Regions from separate parts of the Nocardioides sp. J9 genome, predicted to be linked through region 1. Evidence: riboswitches for the same ligand, from Rfam matches in the RefSeq annotation. Region 1 holds a riboswitch; each other region holds the start of a gene.
What was found. A riboswitch is a leader RNA that binds a small molecule or an ion and turns the genes downstream of it on or off. The one in region 1 is predicted to bind cobalamin.
Positions count from the first base shown of each region.

Region 2: another riboswitch for cobalamin. It lies ahead of L615_RS12820 (VWA domain-containing protein); the one in region 1 lies ahead of L615_RS11520 (hypothetical protein).
Region 3: another riboswitch for cobalamin. It lies ahead of L615_RS12795 (nitrite reductase); the one in region 1 lies ahead of L615_RS11520 (hypothetical protein).
Region 4: another riboswitch for cobalamin. It lies ahead of L615_RS12860 (ABC transporter substrate-binding protein); the one in region 1 lies ahead of L615_RS11520 (hypothetical protein).

Region 1 is NZ_VLJQ01000073.1:28-3,557, forward strand. It holds partial or broken gene L615_RS11515 (hypothetical protein) at 1-476, opposite strand, end outside; cobalamin riboswitch at 1,006-1,153, shown strand; gene L615_RS11520 (hypothetical protein) at 1,224-2,378, shown strand; gene L615_RS11525 (hypothetical protein) at 2,360-2,968, shown strand; gene L615_RS11530 (energy-coupling factor transporter transmembrane protein EcfT) at 2,965-3,530, shown strand, end outside.
Region 2 is NZ_VLJQ01000077.1:95,868-100,734, reverse strand. It holds gene cobO (cob(I)yrinic acid a,c-diamide adenosyltransferase) at 1-350, opposite strand, end outside; gene cobA (uroporphyrinogen-III C-methyltransferase) at 350-1,123, opposite strand; gene L615_RS12820 (VWA domain-containing protein) at 1,123-3,213, opposite strand; cobalamin riboswitch at 3,243-3,420, opposite strand; gene cbiE (precorrin-6y C5,15-methyltransferase (decarboxylating) subunit CbiE) at 3,436-4,671, shown strand; gene L615_RS12810 (cobalt-precorrin-4/precorrin-4 C(11)-methyltransferase) at 4,705-4,867, opposite strand, start outside.
Region 3 is NZ_VLJQ01000077.1:89,697-94,563, reverse strand. It holds gene L615_RS12805 (precorrin-2 C(20)-methyltransferase) at 1-827, opposite strand, end outside; gene L615_RS12800 (precorrin-8X methylmutase) at 824-1,504, opposite strand; gene L615_RS12795 (nitrite reductase) at 1,501-2,346, opposite strand; cobalamin riboswitch at 2,404-2,598, opposite strand; gene L615_RS12790 (class I SAM-dependent RNA methyltransferase) at 2,643-3,821, opposite strand; gene L615_RS12785 (APC family permease) at 3,818-4,867, opposite strand, start outside.
Region 4 is NZ_VLJQ01000077.1:105,704-110,570, forward strand. It holds gene L615_RS12850 (ABC transporter ATP-binding protein) at 1-264, opposite strand, end outside; gene L615_RS12855 (iron ABC transporter permease) at 261-1,298, opposite strand; gene L615_RS12860 (ABC transporter substrate-binding protein) at 1,301-2,299, opposite strand; cobalamin riboswitch at 2,325-2,513, opposite strand; cobalamin riboswitch at 2,578-2,643, shown strand; gene L615_RS12865 (CbtB-domain containing protein) at 2,698-2,931, shown strand; gene L615_RS12870 (CbtA family protein) at 3,080-3,901, shown strand; gene L615_RS12875 (cobalt-precorrin-6A reductase) at 3,903-4,628, opposite strand; gene L615_RS12880 (cobyric acid synthase) at 4,625-4,867, opposite strand, start outside.

The sequences.
Region 1 (3,530 bases):
ATCTGTGCCCAGGTCACCGACTCCACGGCGATCGCGAGCTGGTGGTCCACCCAGGCTGCTGCCCGTTGGGTGAGGGGGTGGGTGAGCTCGGCGATCCGCAGCGCCCGCCAGGGGGCGAGGTTGCCGTCGAGGACCGCGGTGTAGAGCTCGGGGAGTCGCCAGGCGCACTCGAGGATCTTGCCGACGTAGAGCCGACCACCGTCGGGTGTGCGGCCCAGCACGGCGATGAGCTCCATCAGCGCGAACTCCGACACCAGGGGTGTGCCGGGGCCGGCGATGGGGATGCCGGTGTCGAGGAAGCCGTCCCGGACCGTGGCTGCTTCGTCGGGCTGGTCGACGGTGTTGGCGTGGGCCCATGCCACGATGTGCTTCCACTCGCGGATCTCGAGGTGGGCTCGGGCCTCGGCATCGTCGGCGATCCACGACAGCAGCGATGCTGTCGAGACCTTCGACGAAGGGCTGGTTCCGAGCTCCATGACGGGATTCTTCCGGAGACCACCGACACTTTGATTCGCCGGAAACCCGCCTGTGGACTGGGGATTCTCCAAGGATCTACGATCCACAGCCCGCCTTCAAGGCCGGTGGTTTCGAGGCTCCTCGCTGGCGCTCGTCGCACCTCAACCACCGGGAGACCGGCGCCCAGAAAGACCAGCCCACGACCGCCTACGCGACCGCGAGCCGAAAGGCGGACCCGACCACCTCCCCAGCCCTCCTCGTCGCTGCCTTTCGGAGCTGTACCGGCTACGCGACCGAAGCCCGCCGACACCGACCGCTCCGCCTACGCGACCGCAGGCCGACAGGCGGCCCCGACCACCCGCCCAGCCTCCTCGTCGTTGCCTTTCGGAGCTGTAGCGGCCGCGCGACCGCTAGCCCACCGGGACCGACCCGCGCTCCTCCTGCGCAACCACTGGCCGACCACCGCAGCGAGCGCTACGCCGCACCCGGCGACCCCCTCCCAACGTGCGCCAGGCCACGGCCGCTGTCCACCAAGGCCTCGCCAAGGAGGCGGGAGGGCGAGGTCGCGGTACGCTTCGCGCAAGAACTCAATCACGTCCCTGGCGGGGGAAGCCGGTCCAAGTCCGGCGCTGACCCGCAACCGTAGGCCGCCCTCGGGTGGCAAGCCGGAGTACCTGCCACGGATGTCCTGACACCAACGCTGTCGTGGAAAGCAGCGGGATGTCACCACGTTGGTGCTCCCGCTCGTGCAGCGGGAAGGAACGAACATGCACCCCATCGCTCGCCGGGCGGCCTCCGCCACCGGAGCGCTCGCGCTCGTCGCCGGGCTCGGCCTCGCGGCCTGCTCGCAGGAGAACGACGGCAAGGCCGCGGACGAGGCGCCCGCGGGCGCGACGAACGGGTCCACGGAGCCGGGCGAGCCGACCGAGGCGGCGCTGGCCGGCGCGGCGTGGCTCGAGGGCGAGCTGCAGGGCGGCCTGCTGCACAACCGCGAGTTCGGGACCGACGACCACAGCACGACGGTCGACCTGGCCTACGCGCTGCGGGCGGTCGACCCGGAGAGCCCGGCGCTGACGACGATCACCGAGGCGCTGGCCGAGGGTGCGGAGGCCTACACCAGCCCGGGCAAGGACGTGTGGTCCGGCTCGACCGGCAAGCTCCTGTCGTTCGCCGTCGACCAGGGTGCCGACCCGCGCGACTTCGGCGGCCTCGACCTGGTCGCGCAGCTCGAGGAGCGTACGGCGGACGAAGGTCCCGCGACCGGCCGGATCAGCGACAAGAGCGAGTTCGGCGACTACGCCAACGGCTTCGGCCAGGCGTGGGCCGTGCGCGGCCTGACGCTCGCCGGGTCGGACGAGGCGGACGCCGCCCGCGGCTTCCTGCTCCAGCAGCAGTGCGACGGCGGCTTCTTCCGGCTCTACTTCCCCGAGGCAGACGCCGAGGAGCAGGCGTGCGCCGACGCGAAGCCGGAGCCCGCGGACACCACCGCACTGACCTACGTGCTGCTCCACGACCTCGCCGAGGACGACGAGGAGCTGGCCGCGGCGCTGGCCGAGGGCATCGACTACATCCTCAGCCAGCAGGCCGAGGACGGCTCGTTCTCCGGTGGCGACGGCCAGCTGGTCCCGAACGCCAACAGCACCGGGATGGCCGGGTGGGCCCTCCTCCTCGCCGGTGAGGACGAGGCGGCGGCGAAGGCCGCGGCCTGGGTCCGCGCGCACCAGCTCGGCGAGTGCGAGGGCAAGGTCGGCGCCGACGCCGGCGCGATCGCCTTCGACGACCTCACCCTGGCTGCGGCGGGCAAGCGCGGCCTGACCGCGAAGACCGAGTACCAGTGGCGCCTGGCCACCGCGCAGTCGGTGCCCGCCCTGCTCGCGCTCGACGAGGACGCCCCGGAGGCGCCGTGCCCGGCCGCCTCCTGAGCCTGCTCCTCGCAGCGCTCGCGCTCCCGTCCCTCGCCGCGGCACCCGCCGGTGCCGCGGCGGGGGGCGCGTGCGCGCCCACCGAGGTCACGGTCGTCGTCGACTTCGCCGAGCTCGGTGGTGGCAGCCGGACCGTGTGTGTCGAGGGCGGCGGCCCGGCGAGCCAGCTCTTCCACGACGCCGGCTTCCCGACCGAGGACTCCCCGGCACCGGGCATGAACGGCTTCGTGTGCCGGGTCGCGGGGAAGCCGGCGAACGGCCCGTGCACCAGGGGCGACGCGTACTGGAGCCTGTGGTGGTCGCCGCCGGGTGACGAGCCGGAGTGGTCCTACGCCAGCCTCGGCGTCACGTCGCTCGACCTCGACCCGGGCTCCTTCCTCGCCTTCGTCTGGCACGAGGGCGACGGCGACGTCACCCCGCCCGGGGAGACCGCCCCGGCGGAGAGCGCACCCACCGCAGCAGAGGTCGAGGCTGCGGCGGACAACGGCCGGGACGACGACGACGACGGCTTCCCGTGGCTGCTCCTCGCCGGTGGCGTGGTGGTCCTCGGCGCCGCCGCGGTCGTGCCGATCAGGCGGGCGCGGTCGTGAGGATCGCCCGCGACCTGCACCCCGTCGCCTGGTGGGCCTGGGCCCTCGGGCTCGCGGTCGGGACGTCGTTCACGACCAACCCGTTCCTGCTCGGCCTGCTGCTGGCCGGGATCACGCTGACGGTGCTGTCCTGCCGCTCCGACCAGCCGTGGGCCCGCTCCTTCCGGCTCTACGTGTGGCTGGGCGTCGTCGTGGTCGCCGTGCGCGTCCTGTTCCGCATCCTGCTCGGCGGCAACACCCCGGGCCACGTGCTGTTCAGCCTGCCGACGATCGCACTGCCCGACTGGGTGGCCGGCATCGACCTGCTCGGCCCGTTCACCCGCGAGGAGCTGCTCGCGTCGACCTACGAGGGCCTGCGCCTGGCCACCCTGCTCATCGCGGTCGGGGCCGCCAACGCACTGGCGAACCCGAAGCGGTTGATGAAGTCGCTGCCGCCGGCGCTCTACGAGATCGGCACGGCGATGACCGTGGCGATCAACATCCTGCCCCAGCTCGCGGACAGCGCTGCCCGCGTGCGTGCTGCCCAGCAGCTGCGCGGCGGCCCCGAGGGACGCTTCCACCG
Region 2 (4,867 bases), on a different contig from region 1:
CATCCCTCGGCTGCGGTCCGTGCGTGGTCCTCGGCGTCGCCCTGCTTCTTCGTCCAGGACCAGCCCGCGCCCATCTTGTGCCACTCGACCGGTCCGCCCTCGCCACTCTCCTCGTGCAGGCGACCGAGGCGCTCGAGGACGGTCTGCTCCCCGATGCGCCACTTGGCGGACTTCACGAACTGGAAGACGCCTATGTTCCAGCCCTGGTTCCACGCCCTGATGGAGAGCCCGAAGGCGGCGGTGGACTTCCCCTTGCCATCCCCGGTGTGGACCATCAGGAGCGGGCGGTTGCGGCGCTGGCGCGTGGAGAGACCGTCATCAGGGACGGTGAGCGGCTGGCCCTGGGGCATCAGATGACCTCTTCCAGAACGTGGGTGTCGGTGGCGGCCGCGAACGAGGCGACCTCTCCGATGACGGTGATGGCAGGCGGTTCGACATGGGCTGCCCGGACGGCGATGTCGGCGACGGACCCGCTCACCACTTGCTGGTCCGGGTGGCCCCCACGTGCGATGACCGCCGCAGGCGTGGCTGGGTCGAGCCCGTTCTCCATCAGTGCCTCGGTGATCGCCGGCAGGGTGGCCACGCCCATGAGGACGATCAGCGTGGTGCCGGAGCGAGCGAGGGCCCCGTAGTCGAGAGTGGAGGAGGGGTGCCCGGGCGGGACGTGTCCGGAGATGACGCTGAAGCCCTGGACGAGTCCGCGGTGGGTGACGGGGATGCCGCCGAGCGCGGGGACGGCCACCGACGAGGTGACGCCGGGGATGACACGCACCGGGACGTCCGCCTCGGTGCAGGCGAGGACCTCCTCCATCCCGCGGCCGAAGACGAACCCGTCGCCACCCTTGAGACGGACGACGCGGCGACCGCGTCGAGCGTGCTCCACGAGGAGGTCGTTGATGCGTTCCTGCGGGGTGAAGGCCCCGCGCGGCAGCTTCGCGACGTCCACGACGAGCGCGTCGGGTCGGGCCCAGGCCAGCGCCTCCTCCGGCGCGAGATGGTCGACCAGCAGGACGTCTGCCTGCTCGACGGCGGACCGTCCGGCGACCGTCATCAAGCCGGCGTCGCCGGGGCCACCGCCGACCAGCGCGACGGTGCCGGGGAGCAGGGGCGCCAGCGAGCCCATCAGGCCACCCGCCCGTTCACGACGTCGACGAGGCCGGTCGCGCTGACCCGGGCCATGGGGACGTGCTCGGCCTGCAGGTGGCCGGAGAGAATGCGCGCGAGCCCGAGCCGCAGCGGCCCCTCTTCGCAGTCGACGACGACGCTGGGGACCCGCATCGCCGCGACGTGGGCCGCCGCCAGCCGGGAGCGGTCGACGGCGTCGGCCCCGGAGGTGGCGCGGCCGTCCGTCACGACCACGAGCAGCGGCCGCAGTCGGTCGTCCCGGAGCCGCTCCCGCCGGACGACGTCCGCCGCGGTCAGCAAACCCTCCGCCAGAGGGGTGCGCCCCCCGGCCGGGAGCTCGTCGAGCAGGGCTGCGGCCACCTCGACCGACCCGGTGGGTGGCAGGGTCACGTCCGCGTCAGTGCCGCGGAAGCTGATCATCGCCACCTTGTCCCGGCGTCGGTACGCATCGGTGAGCAGCGACAGGATCGCGGTCTTCACCTGGACCATGCGACGCCGGGCAGCCATCGAGCCGGACGCGTCCACGCAGAACAACAGGAGGTTGGCCTCCCTCCCCTCGCGTACGGCGGTGCGCAGGTCGACCGCCGCGAGCGCGAAGCGCCCACCCGGCCCACGCGTCGATCCGGTGGCGTAGCGTTCCGCCGCGGCTCGCAGGGTCTCCACCAGGTGGAGCGTCCCGGTCCCACCAGCTCGGGTGGCGCCGACCCGGCGGCCGCTGGCGCCAAGGGCGCGGCTACGGCGCCCCGGCGTACCTCGGCCGACCCCGTCGACGGTGAACAGACGCGGTCGGTACGCGGACTCGGCCGCCACAGTGCTGGAGCTGCCCTCCCCCGGGGGGTGCGGCGCCGGCGGCGCGGATGGCGCCTGGACGTCCGCCTCGGCACCGGCCGGTTCGGGCACGTCGTCCCTGCCGTCGGTCGGGACCTCGTCGGGGCTGCCGGCGTCGGCCCCGGAGCCGTCGGACGGCGACGCGGGGTCCTCGGACGGGTCCTGGCTGTCCTCGGGACCGTCGGTGGGGTCCGTGGGCCCGTCCGGTTCCGGCGGCGGCTCGGGGAGCTCGTCGTCGCCGAGGACCTCGTCGAGCAGCTTCTCGTCCAGGCCGGGGGCGTCGAAGGGGTTGCGGCGACGGCGGTGCGGAAGTGCGAGCAGGGCCGCGGCGCGAATGTCTGCTCGAGTGACGAACCGACGGCCGGCCCAGGCGGCGTGCGCCACGGCCGTTCGGGCGGTGACGATGTCGGCACGCAGGCCGTCCACCTCGAAGGCGGCGCAGACCTCGGCGACCTTGAGCATCGCCGCCTCCCCCAGGGTGACCTCCTCGACGCGCTCGCGAGCCAGCGCGATCCGTCGGGTGAGCTCGGCCTGGCTGGCCGCGTACCGCGCGACGAAGCCCGCGGGGTCGCGGTCGAAGGCGAGGCGGCGCCGCACCACCTCGACGCGCAGGGCGGGATCGCGTGGGGCGGCCACCTCGACGGTGAGGCCGAAGCGGTCGAGCAGCTGGGGGCGAAGCTCACCCTCCTCCGGGTTCATCGTGCCGATCAGCACGAACCGGGCGCTGTGGCCGATCGAGACGCCGTCCCGCTCGACCGTCACCTGGCCGGTGGCGGCGGCGTCGAGCAGCAGGTCGACGAGGTGGTCGTGGAGCAGGTTGACCTCGTCGACGTACAGGACGCCGCGGTGGGCGCGAGCCAGGAGCCCGGGCTCGAACTCGACGGCGCCGGCAGTGAGCGCCTTCTCGAGGTTGAGCGAGCCGAGCACCCGGTCCTCCGTGGCCCCGACCGGCAGCTCCACCAGACGGACCGGACGGCTCACGACCGCACCGGAGCTGGCGAGGAGGTCGGGCGAGGTCGCGGCCGGGTCGTGCGGGTCGGCGGAGAACCGGTCGCCGTCGCGGACCTCGATCCAGGGCAGCACCTCGGCCAGCCCCCGGACCGTCGTCGACTTGGCGGTGCCCTTCTCGCCGCGGACGAGCACGCCGCCGATCTCCGGACTGATCGAGCTCAGCACGAGGGCGAGGCCCATGTCGTCGAGACCGGAGGCGGTCGTGGGGTCGTACTCGCAGCCGACGACGGCAGAAAATGGGTACTTCAGTGGCACGTTGAGGCTCCCGCTCGTAGGCCATGGATTGGCTCACGCGAGGCCGGTCTTCGGACTTGCCGAGTCACTCCTGACGGAGTGCTCGACTCACCGCAGCGGGCCTGTGCCGGACTCTCACCGGCTTCCCAGATTCTCCCCGTTGCTCGTCCCCACCGTTTCCGATGGCTGGGGCGCGGGGGCACCTCACGTGTTGCGCTGACGATAGCCTCCCGACTCGTGGATGACGTGACGGCCCCTCCCCGTGGACACCTCGTGACCGTGGTGGGAGTGGGGGCCGACGGGTCGCTCCAGCCGGCTGCGGAGACGCTCCTTCAGGAGGCGGACGTGGTCCTCGGTGGCCGACGCCACCTCGACCTCGTGGCCCCGGTGCCGGGGCAGGAACGACGCCCGTGGCCCTCGCCGCTCGCGCCTTCCCTGCCGGCTCTGCTCGACGAGCTGCGCGGACGTCGGGTGGTGGCCCTGGCGTCCGGTGACCCGATGGTCTCGGGCATCGGCACGACACTCGTACGCGCCCTCGGCGCCGAGGCCGTCCTGGTCATCCCCGCGGTCTCGTCCGTGGCCTTGGCGCGAGCACGTATGCGCTGGTCAGCCGAGGAGTCAGTCGTCGTGACGCTGGTCGGACGACACGAGGCGCGGGTGCTGCGCGAGGTCGCTCCGGGGCGGCGGATCCTGGTCCTGACGTCCGGGTCGCACTCAGCTTCGATCGTGGGCCGGCTGCTGACCGAGACGGGCCATCCTGACGCTGTCATCACCCTGCTCGGGAACCTCGGGACCGACACCGAGTCGCGGTCCACGAAGACCGCCCAGGAGTGGACTGCGACGGCCGCCGACACCSKCCCSCCGCTGCATGTCCTGGCGATCGAGATCCCCGCGGGCGACTCGGCGTGGCGCTCGTCGTGGGTGGCCGGCTTGCCCGACGAAGCCTTCGAGAACGACGGGCAGCTCACCAAGCGCGACCTTCGGGCCTCGGCCCTGGCCCGTCTCTCCCCCGCGCCCGGTCAGCACCTGTGGGACGTCGGCGCAGGTGCCGGCTCGATCGGCATCGAGTGGATGCGCGCCCACCCCACCTGCCGCACGACCGCGGTGGAGGCAGATCCCGTGCGCGCCGCCCGAGTGGCACGCAACGCGACGCGTCTCGGCGTGCCCGACCTCCGTGTGGTGGAGGGTCGCGCCCCTGACGCGCTCGCAGGTCTCGAGCCTCCGCACGCGATCTTCATCGGCGGCGGAGCCACGCACCCCGGCGTCCTCGACGCGTGCCTGGCTGCGCTGCGTCCGGGCGGACGCCTCGTCGTGCACGGTGTGACGCTCGAGACGGAGTCACTCCTCGCCGAGGCCTACCGGACGCACGGCGGCGAGCTCACCCGCCTCGCGGTCGAGACGACGCACCCCGTCGGCACGTTCACCGGCTGGACGCCCCTGCGGACCGTGACGCAGTGGAGCCTGCGCCTCTGAACCCGTAGGGAGGCGTCACGCAACGACCATGTTCTACGAGGGTCGCTTCGTCAGCCTGTCCCGCTCGCGGCTGTACAGGTACGACTCCCCTCCTGCGCGGGCAGGCGCCTCAGCCAGCGCGTGTCCGATGAGGATGACAGCCGCCTGACGCAGCCCGGCCGCCTCCACCTGATCGGCAATGGTGTCGACGGTTCCG
Region 3 (4,867 bases), on a different contig from region 1:
AGACCCACCACCAGCAACTCCGCCGACTCAAGCGTCTCGACCGGCGACTCGACGGGGGCCGGTTCGTTCGTCTCACGGGAACGGCGCCCGTTGAGGCTGTCGCCCGTCACCACGATCAGCGAGAAGTACGGCACCGACGCCTCGTCGACCTCGCACACCGGGATCCACCGCTCCTCAGGCATCGAGGTGCGCTCCACGTACAGCGCGTGGTCGAGGCGACCCGCCGCGGCGAGCGCCCTGCGTACGGCGGGGAAGGTGCGGCCCAGCTTCATGATGATCGCGCCGTCGGTGTCGGCCAGCCGCCGCGCGAGCTCGGGCTCGGGCAGGGTGCCGGGCAACACGGTGAGGACGTCGGTCTGACGGACCAGTGGACTCCCGGTCGCGGCTGTGGCCGCCAGGAAGGCCGGGACGCCGGGCACGATCTCGGTCGGGAACCGGTCGGCGAGGCGGTCGTGCATGTACATGTACGACCCGTAGAAGAGCGGGTCGCCCTCCGAGAGCAGCACCACGTCACGTCCAGCCGCAAGGTGGTCAGCCAGACGCTGCGCCGACTCCTCGTAGAACTCGGCCAGCACCCCCGCGTACCCACCCGGGTGGTCGGTGGTGCCCGTGGTGACCGGATAGGTCAGCTCCTCCTCGACCACGCCGGCGGGGAAGAGCTCGGCTGCGATGCGTCGCGCGTTCGACAGCTTGCCGCGCGCAGCGTGGTAGGCGATGACGTCGGCGTTCTCGATCAGACGCGCGGCCTTGCGGGTGATCAGCTCCGGGTCGCCCGGGCCGACACCGACCCCCGAGAATCGGCCGGTGACGACGGTGGGGGTGCTCATTCCTGCTCCTGGGCCAGTGCGTTGAGGGCCGACGACGTCATCGCGGAACCACCGCGACGGCCACGCACCGTGACGAACGGGATGTCGATGCCGTGCTCGGAACGCAGGTCCTCCAGGGCCTGCTTCGACTCGGCCGCCCCGATGAACCCCACCGGGCAGCCGACGATCGCCGCGGGGCGCGGGGCCCCGTCGATGAGCATCTCGAGCAGGTGGAAGAGCGCCGTGGGGGCGTTGCCGATGGCAACCACCGCCCCCTCCAGGCGGGGCTCCCACAGCGACACGGCCGCGGCGGTGCGGGTGGTGCCCCAGCGTTCCGCGAGGTCAGGAACTTCCGGGTCGTTGAGGGTGCAGAGCACCTCGTTGTCGGCCGGAAGCCGACTGCGCGTCACGCCCTTCACCACCATCGTGGCGTCGCACAGCATCGGCGCTCCCGCCTCGAGGGCTGCGCGGGCCGCCGGGACGAGATCCGGGTGGATCACGAGGTCGTCGACCAGGTCGACCTGGCCGCTGCCGTGGATCATCCGCACCGCCAGCTTCTCTGCGCTCCCCGGCACCCGCGACAGGTCGGCCTCGCGACGGATCGTGGCGAACGAGTCGACGTAGATCGCCGCACCCCGGTCGATGTACGGGTAGTGGCGCCCCGGACGACGAGGCTGGAACGTGGACAGGTTGTTCATGAGGACTCCTCGGGGACGAGAACGCCACGCCAGGGGGTGACGACGAGTTCGGGCGCCGCGGCGCACAGGCGCTCCACGGCGGGGCGGTCGAGGCCGTCCTCCGGCACGGGGACGTGCTCCCCGCCGGGGACGGAGCCGTACGGCAGCGGGGGCGACCGGTCCGGCAGCTGCGCCGACGCAGGAACGGGCTCGACCAGCTGCGACGCCAGCTCGTGGACGTGCCACGCAGCCCCCGGCCCCTCGCCGCGCACCTCGAGGAAACGCAGAGCCAGGTGGACCAGCCGCTCCTCGACGCCGTCGAGCGGGACGACCGGACCCCAGCCGGTGCCGATCCGCAGCTGCGCCTCGTCGGGGCCGAGCGCGACCAGTCCGAGGTCGCAGGTGCGGTCGAGCAGGTCGCCGCGCCCGTCGTCGAGCACGAACAGGAACCGCCCGGGGAGTGCACCGAGGGCAGGTGCGGCCAGCAGCGCAGCGTCCAGCGCACCTACCACGGGGCGCAGGTCTGCACGCCCGCCGGCCAGCCCGGTCTGGGGCGACGCCATGACGTTGCGCGCCAGGTCGTGCGTACGGCTGGGCAGCAGGCCGGTCTCCTCGACGGCCGCGAGCACCGTGTCGGTCAGGCGGTGGGTGCCGGGCACCGCAGGAAGGGCCCTCACCTGCAGGTTGGTCCGCGTGGTCACGTGCACGTGTCCATCGCCATGACGCTCGGCCACGTCGAGCAGGGCCAGCAACGCGTCCGCACTGACGTTGCCGCCGGGGAGTCGCAACCGGACCAGGAGTCCGTCATCAGCGGACCAGGGGCGCAGAGCGCCGGGGCAACGGTCGGGCCGTGAACGAGTCACCGGAGATCACCATGTTTCGAGTCCGGGTCCGTACGCGGGACCCACCATGACCCGACGACGGTTGTCGTCAGGGCCAGCAGGTCTTCGGACTTGGATCAACCGGGCGCGGACGCCTTCCCAGGATCCGCAGACCCCAGTGGCTGCCGTTGCCGGCATGTCCGTCCCGTCCCCTCACCGCTGCGCGTCAGCTCCGGATTCTCACCGGATTCCCTGACTCCACGTGGGAGTACGACTGGCTGATCGTGACGATACCGCGCCGGCACGACGGCCCGCTGTCGGGCCTGTTGCACGATCGTTCAGCGCGGCCGGGCGCAGACGTCCGCAGGCTCCAGCAACGCAACGCATTCGACGTGGTGCGTCATCGGGAAGAGGTCGAAGGCGCGCAGCGTGACCAGTCGGTAGCCGTGCTCGGCGAAGAGGGCGACGTCGCGGGCCAGCGCAGCGGGGTCGCAGGCGACGTGGGCCACGGCCCGGGGCCGGCGGGCGACGACCTGCTCCACGACCTCGCGGCGGGCGCCGACCCGGGGCGGGTCGAGGACGACGAGGTCGACGCGGTCCCACTCCGGCGGCAGGCCACCGGCGAGCACGGTGGCCACGTCGCCGGCGCGGGCGACGACGCCGGGGCAGTTGCGCTCGGAGAGCGCGGAGGCGGCGCGATCGCCCTCGACGGCGGCCACCCGGCCGGTGGGGCCGACGGCGTCGAGCAGGAAGCGGCTGAACAGGCCGACGCCGGCGAAGAGGTCGAGCACGGACTCCCCCGGCTGCGGGTCGACCGCGGCGAGGACGGCGTCGACCAGGGCGCCCGGGGCGCCGGGGTGGACCTGCCAGAAGCCGCCGTCGGCGACCTCGAAGGCCCGCCCCGCCACGGCGTACGACGGACCGGTCGGCGCCTCGAGCAGGCACTCGTCGACGGGGACGACGTCGTGGGAGCGGTGCTTGCGCATGCCGCGCCCGCCGCCCGGCAGCTCGACGTAGCGCTGCCGCGTGCGCCAGCGCAGGCCGGCCTCGTCGCCGGGGACCGGCTCGACGGCGACGTCCACGTCGAGGCGGGCGACGCGGCGCAGCTGCTCGCGGACCACGTCGGCCTTCAGCCGGCGCTGGGCACCGAGGTCGACGTGCTGGAAGTCGCAGCCGCCGCAGAGTCCGGGGCCGGCGTACGGGCAGGGCGGGGTGACCCGGTCGGGCGAGGGGTCACCGAGCAGCTCGACGGCGTCGGCGCGCCAGAACCGGTCGCCCTCGGTGCCCTCGGTGACCTCCAGGAGCACCCGCTCCCCCGGCAACGCGTGGCGGACGAAGACGACGCGTTGCTCGTCGCCGTCACCGGTGGGCACGCGGGCGACGAAGTGGCCGCCGTGGGCGACCGGGCCGACCTCGGCCTCGAAGCGGCGACCGACGACGGAGGCTCCCCGGGCCTGGCGGGCGCGCGGTCCACCGGGCCGCCCCCGGCGAGCGGGACGGCGCTGCGGGCGGCTCACCGTGGCACCTGGCGGTCGCGCCGCTCGTCGACCCGGCCCCGGCGCAGGTCACCGGGACGCACCCGGTGCTCCTCGCGGGCCTCGCGCTCGGCCGCGATCTCCGACGAGCGCAGCTGGTAGGGCACCGAGGTGACCATGACGCCGGGGGTGAACAGCAGCCGGCCCTTGAGGCGCAGCGCGGTCTGGTTGTGCAGCAGCTGCTCCCACCAGCGGCCCACGACGTACTCGGGGATGTAGACGGCGACCACGCCGCGCGGGTTGGCCTGCCGGATCGCCGTGGCGTACTCGACGATCGGCCGCACCACCTCGCGGTACGGCGAGTGGAGCACCTTGAGCGGGACGCCGGTGTTGCGGTCGTCCCACTCCTCCATCAGTCGTGCGGTCTCCCGCTCGTCGACGGAGACGTAGACGCCCTCGAGCGCGTTCGGCCGGGTCGCCTTGGCGAACGCCAGCGCCCGCAGGGTCGGCTTGTGCAGCTTGGAGACCAGCACGATCGCGTGCACCCGGGTCGGCAGTGCCTTGTCGGTCTCGTCGGCGGCGAGCTCGCGCTCGACGTGGTCGTAGTGGCCCTTGATCGCGCGCATCACGGCGAAGAAGAACGCCATGGCGAGCACGGTGATCCACGCGCCCGCGAGGAACTTCGTCAGCAGCACGACGACGAGGACGACTGCGGTCAGGGACAGCCCGACGGCGTTGATGGCGCGCGAGCGGATCATCCGGCGCCGCTCGGCCGGGTCGCGCTCGGTCGCGAGGTGCCGGCTCCAGTGGCGGATCATGCCGAGCTGGCTGAGGTTGAACGAGACGAAGACGCCGACGATGTAGAGCTGGATCAGCTTCGTCGTCTCGGCGTCGAAGGCGAGGATCAGCACGATCGCCATCGCGGCGAGGAAGACGATGCCGTTGCTGTAGGCGAGCCGGTCACCCCGGGCGCCGAGGGCGCGCGGCGCGAGGCCGTCCTTGGCGAGGATCGAGCCGAGCACCGGGAAGCCGTTGAAGGCGGTGTTGGCGGCCAGGACGAGGATCACGCCGGTGACGACCACGACGAA
Region 4 (4,867 bases), on a different contig from region 1:
CTGGGCACGGCGGCGGTGCGACAACGAGCGGATCGCAACGTCTCCGACCAGGACGGTGCCGCGGTCGGGCTTCCGCAGGCCGGCGAGAACGTGCAGCAGGGTCGTCTTGCCGGACCCGTTGGGCCCCAGCAGTGCGGTGACCCGGCCGCCCCGGGCGAGGACGTCGACGTCGTCGAGCACGACGTCGACGCCGAGCCGGACGACGATTCCGCTCGCGCGCAGGTCGGGGGTCGATGAGTGCATGCACAGGTCGCGATGTGTCATGCGCGAGGCCTCCTTGCCATCAGCCAGACCAGGACGGGTGCGCCGAGCAAGGCGGTCAGCGCACCCACGGGGACTTCTTGACGGTCGACCAACGAGCGTGCGGCGGTGTCGGCCCACATCAGCAGGAGAGATCCGCCCGCTGCCGACGCGAGCAGGACGGCCCTGTGCCGGTTGCCCACCAGGGGGCGGACGAGGTGAGGAACCACCAACCCCACGAAGCCGATCACTCCGACGTAGGCAACCGTGGTCGCGGTCACCACGGCGGTGCCCACCATGAGCACCCAGCGCGTCGAGGTGACGGGCACGCCCAAGGACTGCGCGGACACCTCCCCGAAGGTGAAGGCGTCCAGCCGCTCGGCATAGGCGAAGAACCAGACCAACGCCACCAGCGCCGCGCCCAGCAGCACGAGGGTGCTGTCCCACCGGAGCCCCGCGAGCGAGCCGAGCGTCCAGCTCAGAACCCTGCGGGCGGCATCGCCCTCGCCGTGCATGATGACCACGACCGAGGTGTAAGCGCTGCACAGGTAGGCCACCGCGACGCCGGCCAGCACGGTGCGGTGCGGGCTCAGCCCCCGACCGCCGGCGGACGCGATCACCAGGACCACGGCGAGTGCGGCCAGCGCCCCGGCAAATGCGGCCACGGACACGGCCGCGCTGGCGACGAGCCCGCCTACTCCGATGCCCAGGACCATGATGGTCACCGCGCCCACCGTGGCGCCGCTCGAGACGCCGAGGAGGAAGGGGTCGGCCAGGTCGTTCCGCGTGAGGGACTGGAGGACGGCCCCGCACAGGGCGAGGACCGCCCCTGCCGCCATCGCCCCCATCACTCGTGGCAGCCTCAGCTGCCAGACGAGCTGGTCCTCCAGGACCGTGACCTCCCCGCCCGCCCCGAGCCGGCGCAGGAGAACGGCCAGGACGCGTGCCACGGGCACGTCCACCGATCCCAGGGAGAGCGCCACCGCAGCGCTGGCCACGAGTGCCGCCGCCGTGAGCGTCACCACGACGACTGCCCGGCCCGCTGCGAGGCGGGCCACACTCACGGCCGGAGGTCGAGATCCGCCAGCTGGCTGGCCACCGAGGCCGCGCCGTCGACCATGCGAACTCCGGGCGTGGCCTCGGAGTAGGCCACGGTCACGAACGCGCCCTTCTTCACGGCGGTGAGCTCGCTCAGCACGGGGTCCTTCTCCAGGTAGGCCCTCTTCTCCTCGGCCGACGACCAGCTGGCGTCCGCCAGGACGATGACGTCGGGGTCGGTTGCCAGAACGTCCTCCCAGCTGCCCTCGCCCCAACCCCGCTCGATGTCGTCGAACATGTTCTCGGCACCGACCGCGTCGAGGATCAGCTGTGGTCCGCTCTGGCCGCCGCCGACCAGCGGCGTCTTGTCACCTGAGTCGTACCACAGGGCAGTCAGGCCCTGACCGGGTGCAGCGTCGCGGATGCTCTCGAGCGTCTCCTTCTGCTCGGACACGAGCGCCTTCGAGGTGCCGGGCTCGCCGAGCAGTTCCGCGACGTCGTCCAGCTCCTGCCACACGGCGTCGAAGGTCGGGGCCGGGCGCTGGCTCTCGTCCGGGCAGCCGAAGGGGGACAGGTACGACTGGGTTCCCGAGCCAGCCAGGACGGTGCGGTCACCCGCCACGCCCTTGTCGAAGGCGGAGGCGTACGACGCGTACACCAGGTCGGGTTCTGCCTCCAGGAGAGCCTCGTTCGTGGGGTACTCCGCGGCCAGCACCGGTACCTGCTCGTACTCCTGGGCCCACCGGTCCGAGATCGCGTCGTCGAGGTAGGCGGTGCCGGCGAGGCGGTCACCCAGCCCGAGGGCGAGCACCACCTCGGTGGCGCCCTGGTTCAGAGTCACCACACGCTCGGGCGTGGACGCCACGACGACCTCGTGGTCGCAGTTGACCAGCTCGACAGGGAAGCGGTCGCCGCTCTCAGCGGTCGCCGTCTCCTTCTCTGGCGCGCCGGCGCAACCGGCGAGGAGCAGGACGGCGCCTGCGGCGAGTGACAGTCCGGGCATGGCGGCACGGCGAATCATGGGATCTTTCTCCAAGGACCTCGTTGGATACGAAACGCGCCGTGGCCGGTCTCCTGGCTCGCGCATCGCCGTCCTGCGACCGACCTTCCCAGGTGTGCACCCAGTGGTCCCGACACCGGAGTGTCGGTGAGGTCGCGGAACTCCGCGCTCACAGTGGCGAGGGCCGCGCCGGTCTTCCACCGGCTTCCCGTGCACCACGGCACCGGCACCGTACCAGTCCGTGGGTCGGCGTCCTCAGGGGGCGGCACGCCGCGTACGCTGGCCCCAGCGAATGCCATGGAAGCCGGTGAGAGTCCGGCACAGTCGCGCTGCTGTGACACCGTCCTCGGAGGGTGAAGTCAGACCCGGGCGTTCGTCCATCCCCACACCACCAGGGCGCAGAACCCTGAGGAGGAAACATGTCGCACGCTGTTGCCGCGCCGTTGTCCGGTGCCACCGCCATTCCCGCCGTCGAGATCCCGACGGTCGACCTTCGTGAGCTCGCCCCGTGGGCACTGTTCTTCGGCCTGCTGTCCGTGCTGGTCGTCTTCTTCGTCAGCATCGACCAGGGTGCGGTTTCACTCTTCGCCGGCACCGCCGTGCACGAGTGGGTCCACGACGGTCGTCACCTGCTTGGCTACCCCTGCCACTGACCCCTCGCTGGGTCAGCACAGCTGAGCTCCGACCGCCCTTGAGTGCGGTCTCCCTTCCCGACCCCTGCGCCGATCACGGCGCTGGGGCGTCGGGCGCGTCGTGCTGCGTGCACGGCTCATTCGACGACCACAGAAACAGGAATCACAAGTGAACGCACGTACTTTCCTGGTCCGCGGCCTGCTCGCGGGCCTCATCGCCGGCATCGTGGCCTTCGGCGTGGCCTTCACGGTCGGCGAGCCGCCGATCGACACCGCCATCGGCCTGGAGGAGGCCGCGGCAGCGGAGGTTCCGGCCGAGAGCGGCGCGGACGAGGTCCACACCCACGCCGAGGGCGACGGCGACCACACGCACGCCGCGGCTGCCACGGAGGAGGGGCACGCCCACTCGCACGGTGACGAGGAGGAGGGCGGCATCACCCGCACCACCCAGAAGACCTGGGGCCTGGCCACTGCGACGATCGCCATCGGCGTCGCCCTGGGCGGGATCATCGCCCTCATCGCCGCCGCCGTCGCTGGACGTCTGGGACGTCTGACGATCGTCGGCTCGACCGCACTGGTCACCGCACTCGGCTTCGTCGCCTACGCGCTGGTGCCCTTCCTGAAGTACCCGGCTGCTCCGCCGGCCGTGGGCAGCGGTGACACCATCGGGTCGCGCACCGCGTACTACTTCGCCTTCGCGCTGATCTCCATCGTCGCGATGGTCGCAACGGTGTTTCTGGGCCGCTGGCTCGCCGCCGCACGTGGCGCGTGGACCGGTGTCGTCGTGGCCGGGGTCGCCTACGTCATCGTGGTCGCCGTCGCGGCACTCGCCATGCCGACGGTCAACGAGCTCGGTGCCTTCCCCGCCGACGTGCTGTGGGAGTTCCGGATCTCCTCGGTCCTCACCCTGGCCGCGCTCTGGGGCGCCCTGGGCGTGGCCCTGACGTGGCTGCTCGGGCGGGTCGACACCACCGCGAAGGCGGTCGTCTGAGTCAGCGGTGCGACAGCACCCACTCGAGAGCCGGGCCCACCGCGTGCACGACCTGCGCGCGGGGGTCCGGCTCCGGCCGTTCCACGACGACCACAGGGACACCGAGCTGCGCAGCGGCCTGCATCTTGGGCCAGGTGTACGTCCCGCCGGAGTCCTTGGTGACCAGGACGTCGCTGCCGTGGTCGGCCATGACCGCGAGGTCGCCCTCGAGCGTGTACGGCCCGCGGCTGGTGAGCAGCCGCCACCGCGCAGGGAGGTCGACGTCGGGGGCGTCCACGACACGGGCCAGGACCGGAGCCTCGCGCAGCTCGGGCACGAAGCGGGCGAGCTCCTGCCGTCCGACGGCCAGGAAGGGACGTTGCCCCAGTGTTGCCGCCACCTGCGCTGCTTCGGCGTGTGTGCGCACGTACCGCCAGGCCGGATCCGGCTCCCAGCCGGGACGCTCGAAGCGCAGCAGCGGTACCTGCTCGGCCGCGCAGGCCTCGACGGCGTTGGCGCTCATGCCACGGGCGAACGGGTGGGTGGCGTCCACGACCAGGTCGTAGTCGGCCAGCGCGGTCCGCAAGCCCGCGACGCCGCCGAAACCGCCGATGCGGACCGGTCCCACCGGTAGGCGCGGACGTGCCACGCGCCCGGCGAGCGACGAGGTGACGTCCACCCGGGCCTCCACCAGGAGCTGGGCCAGGTCGCGCGCCTCCGCAGTGCCTCCGAGCAGCAGGACCCTCATCGTGCACCTTCCTGTGGGAGAGCGGGGACGGTGAGCACCGGCAGCGAAGCAGGCGCTCCGTCACGGGCCAGCGCCAGCAGCATCTCGACGTCGAGGTGCTCCTCGACGAGGTCGGCGAGGAGCTCCATCCGGCGCTCCCGTGCGGCCGGGAAGCTGGCGCCGGAGGGGGCCAGGGCGGCGACCTCGGCGAGGAAGGCGGCCCGGAAGGCGTCCCCCTCCAGGCTGCCGTGCCACATCGT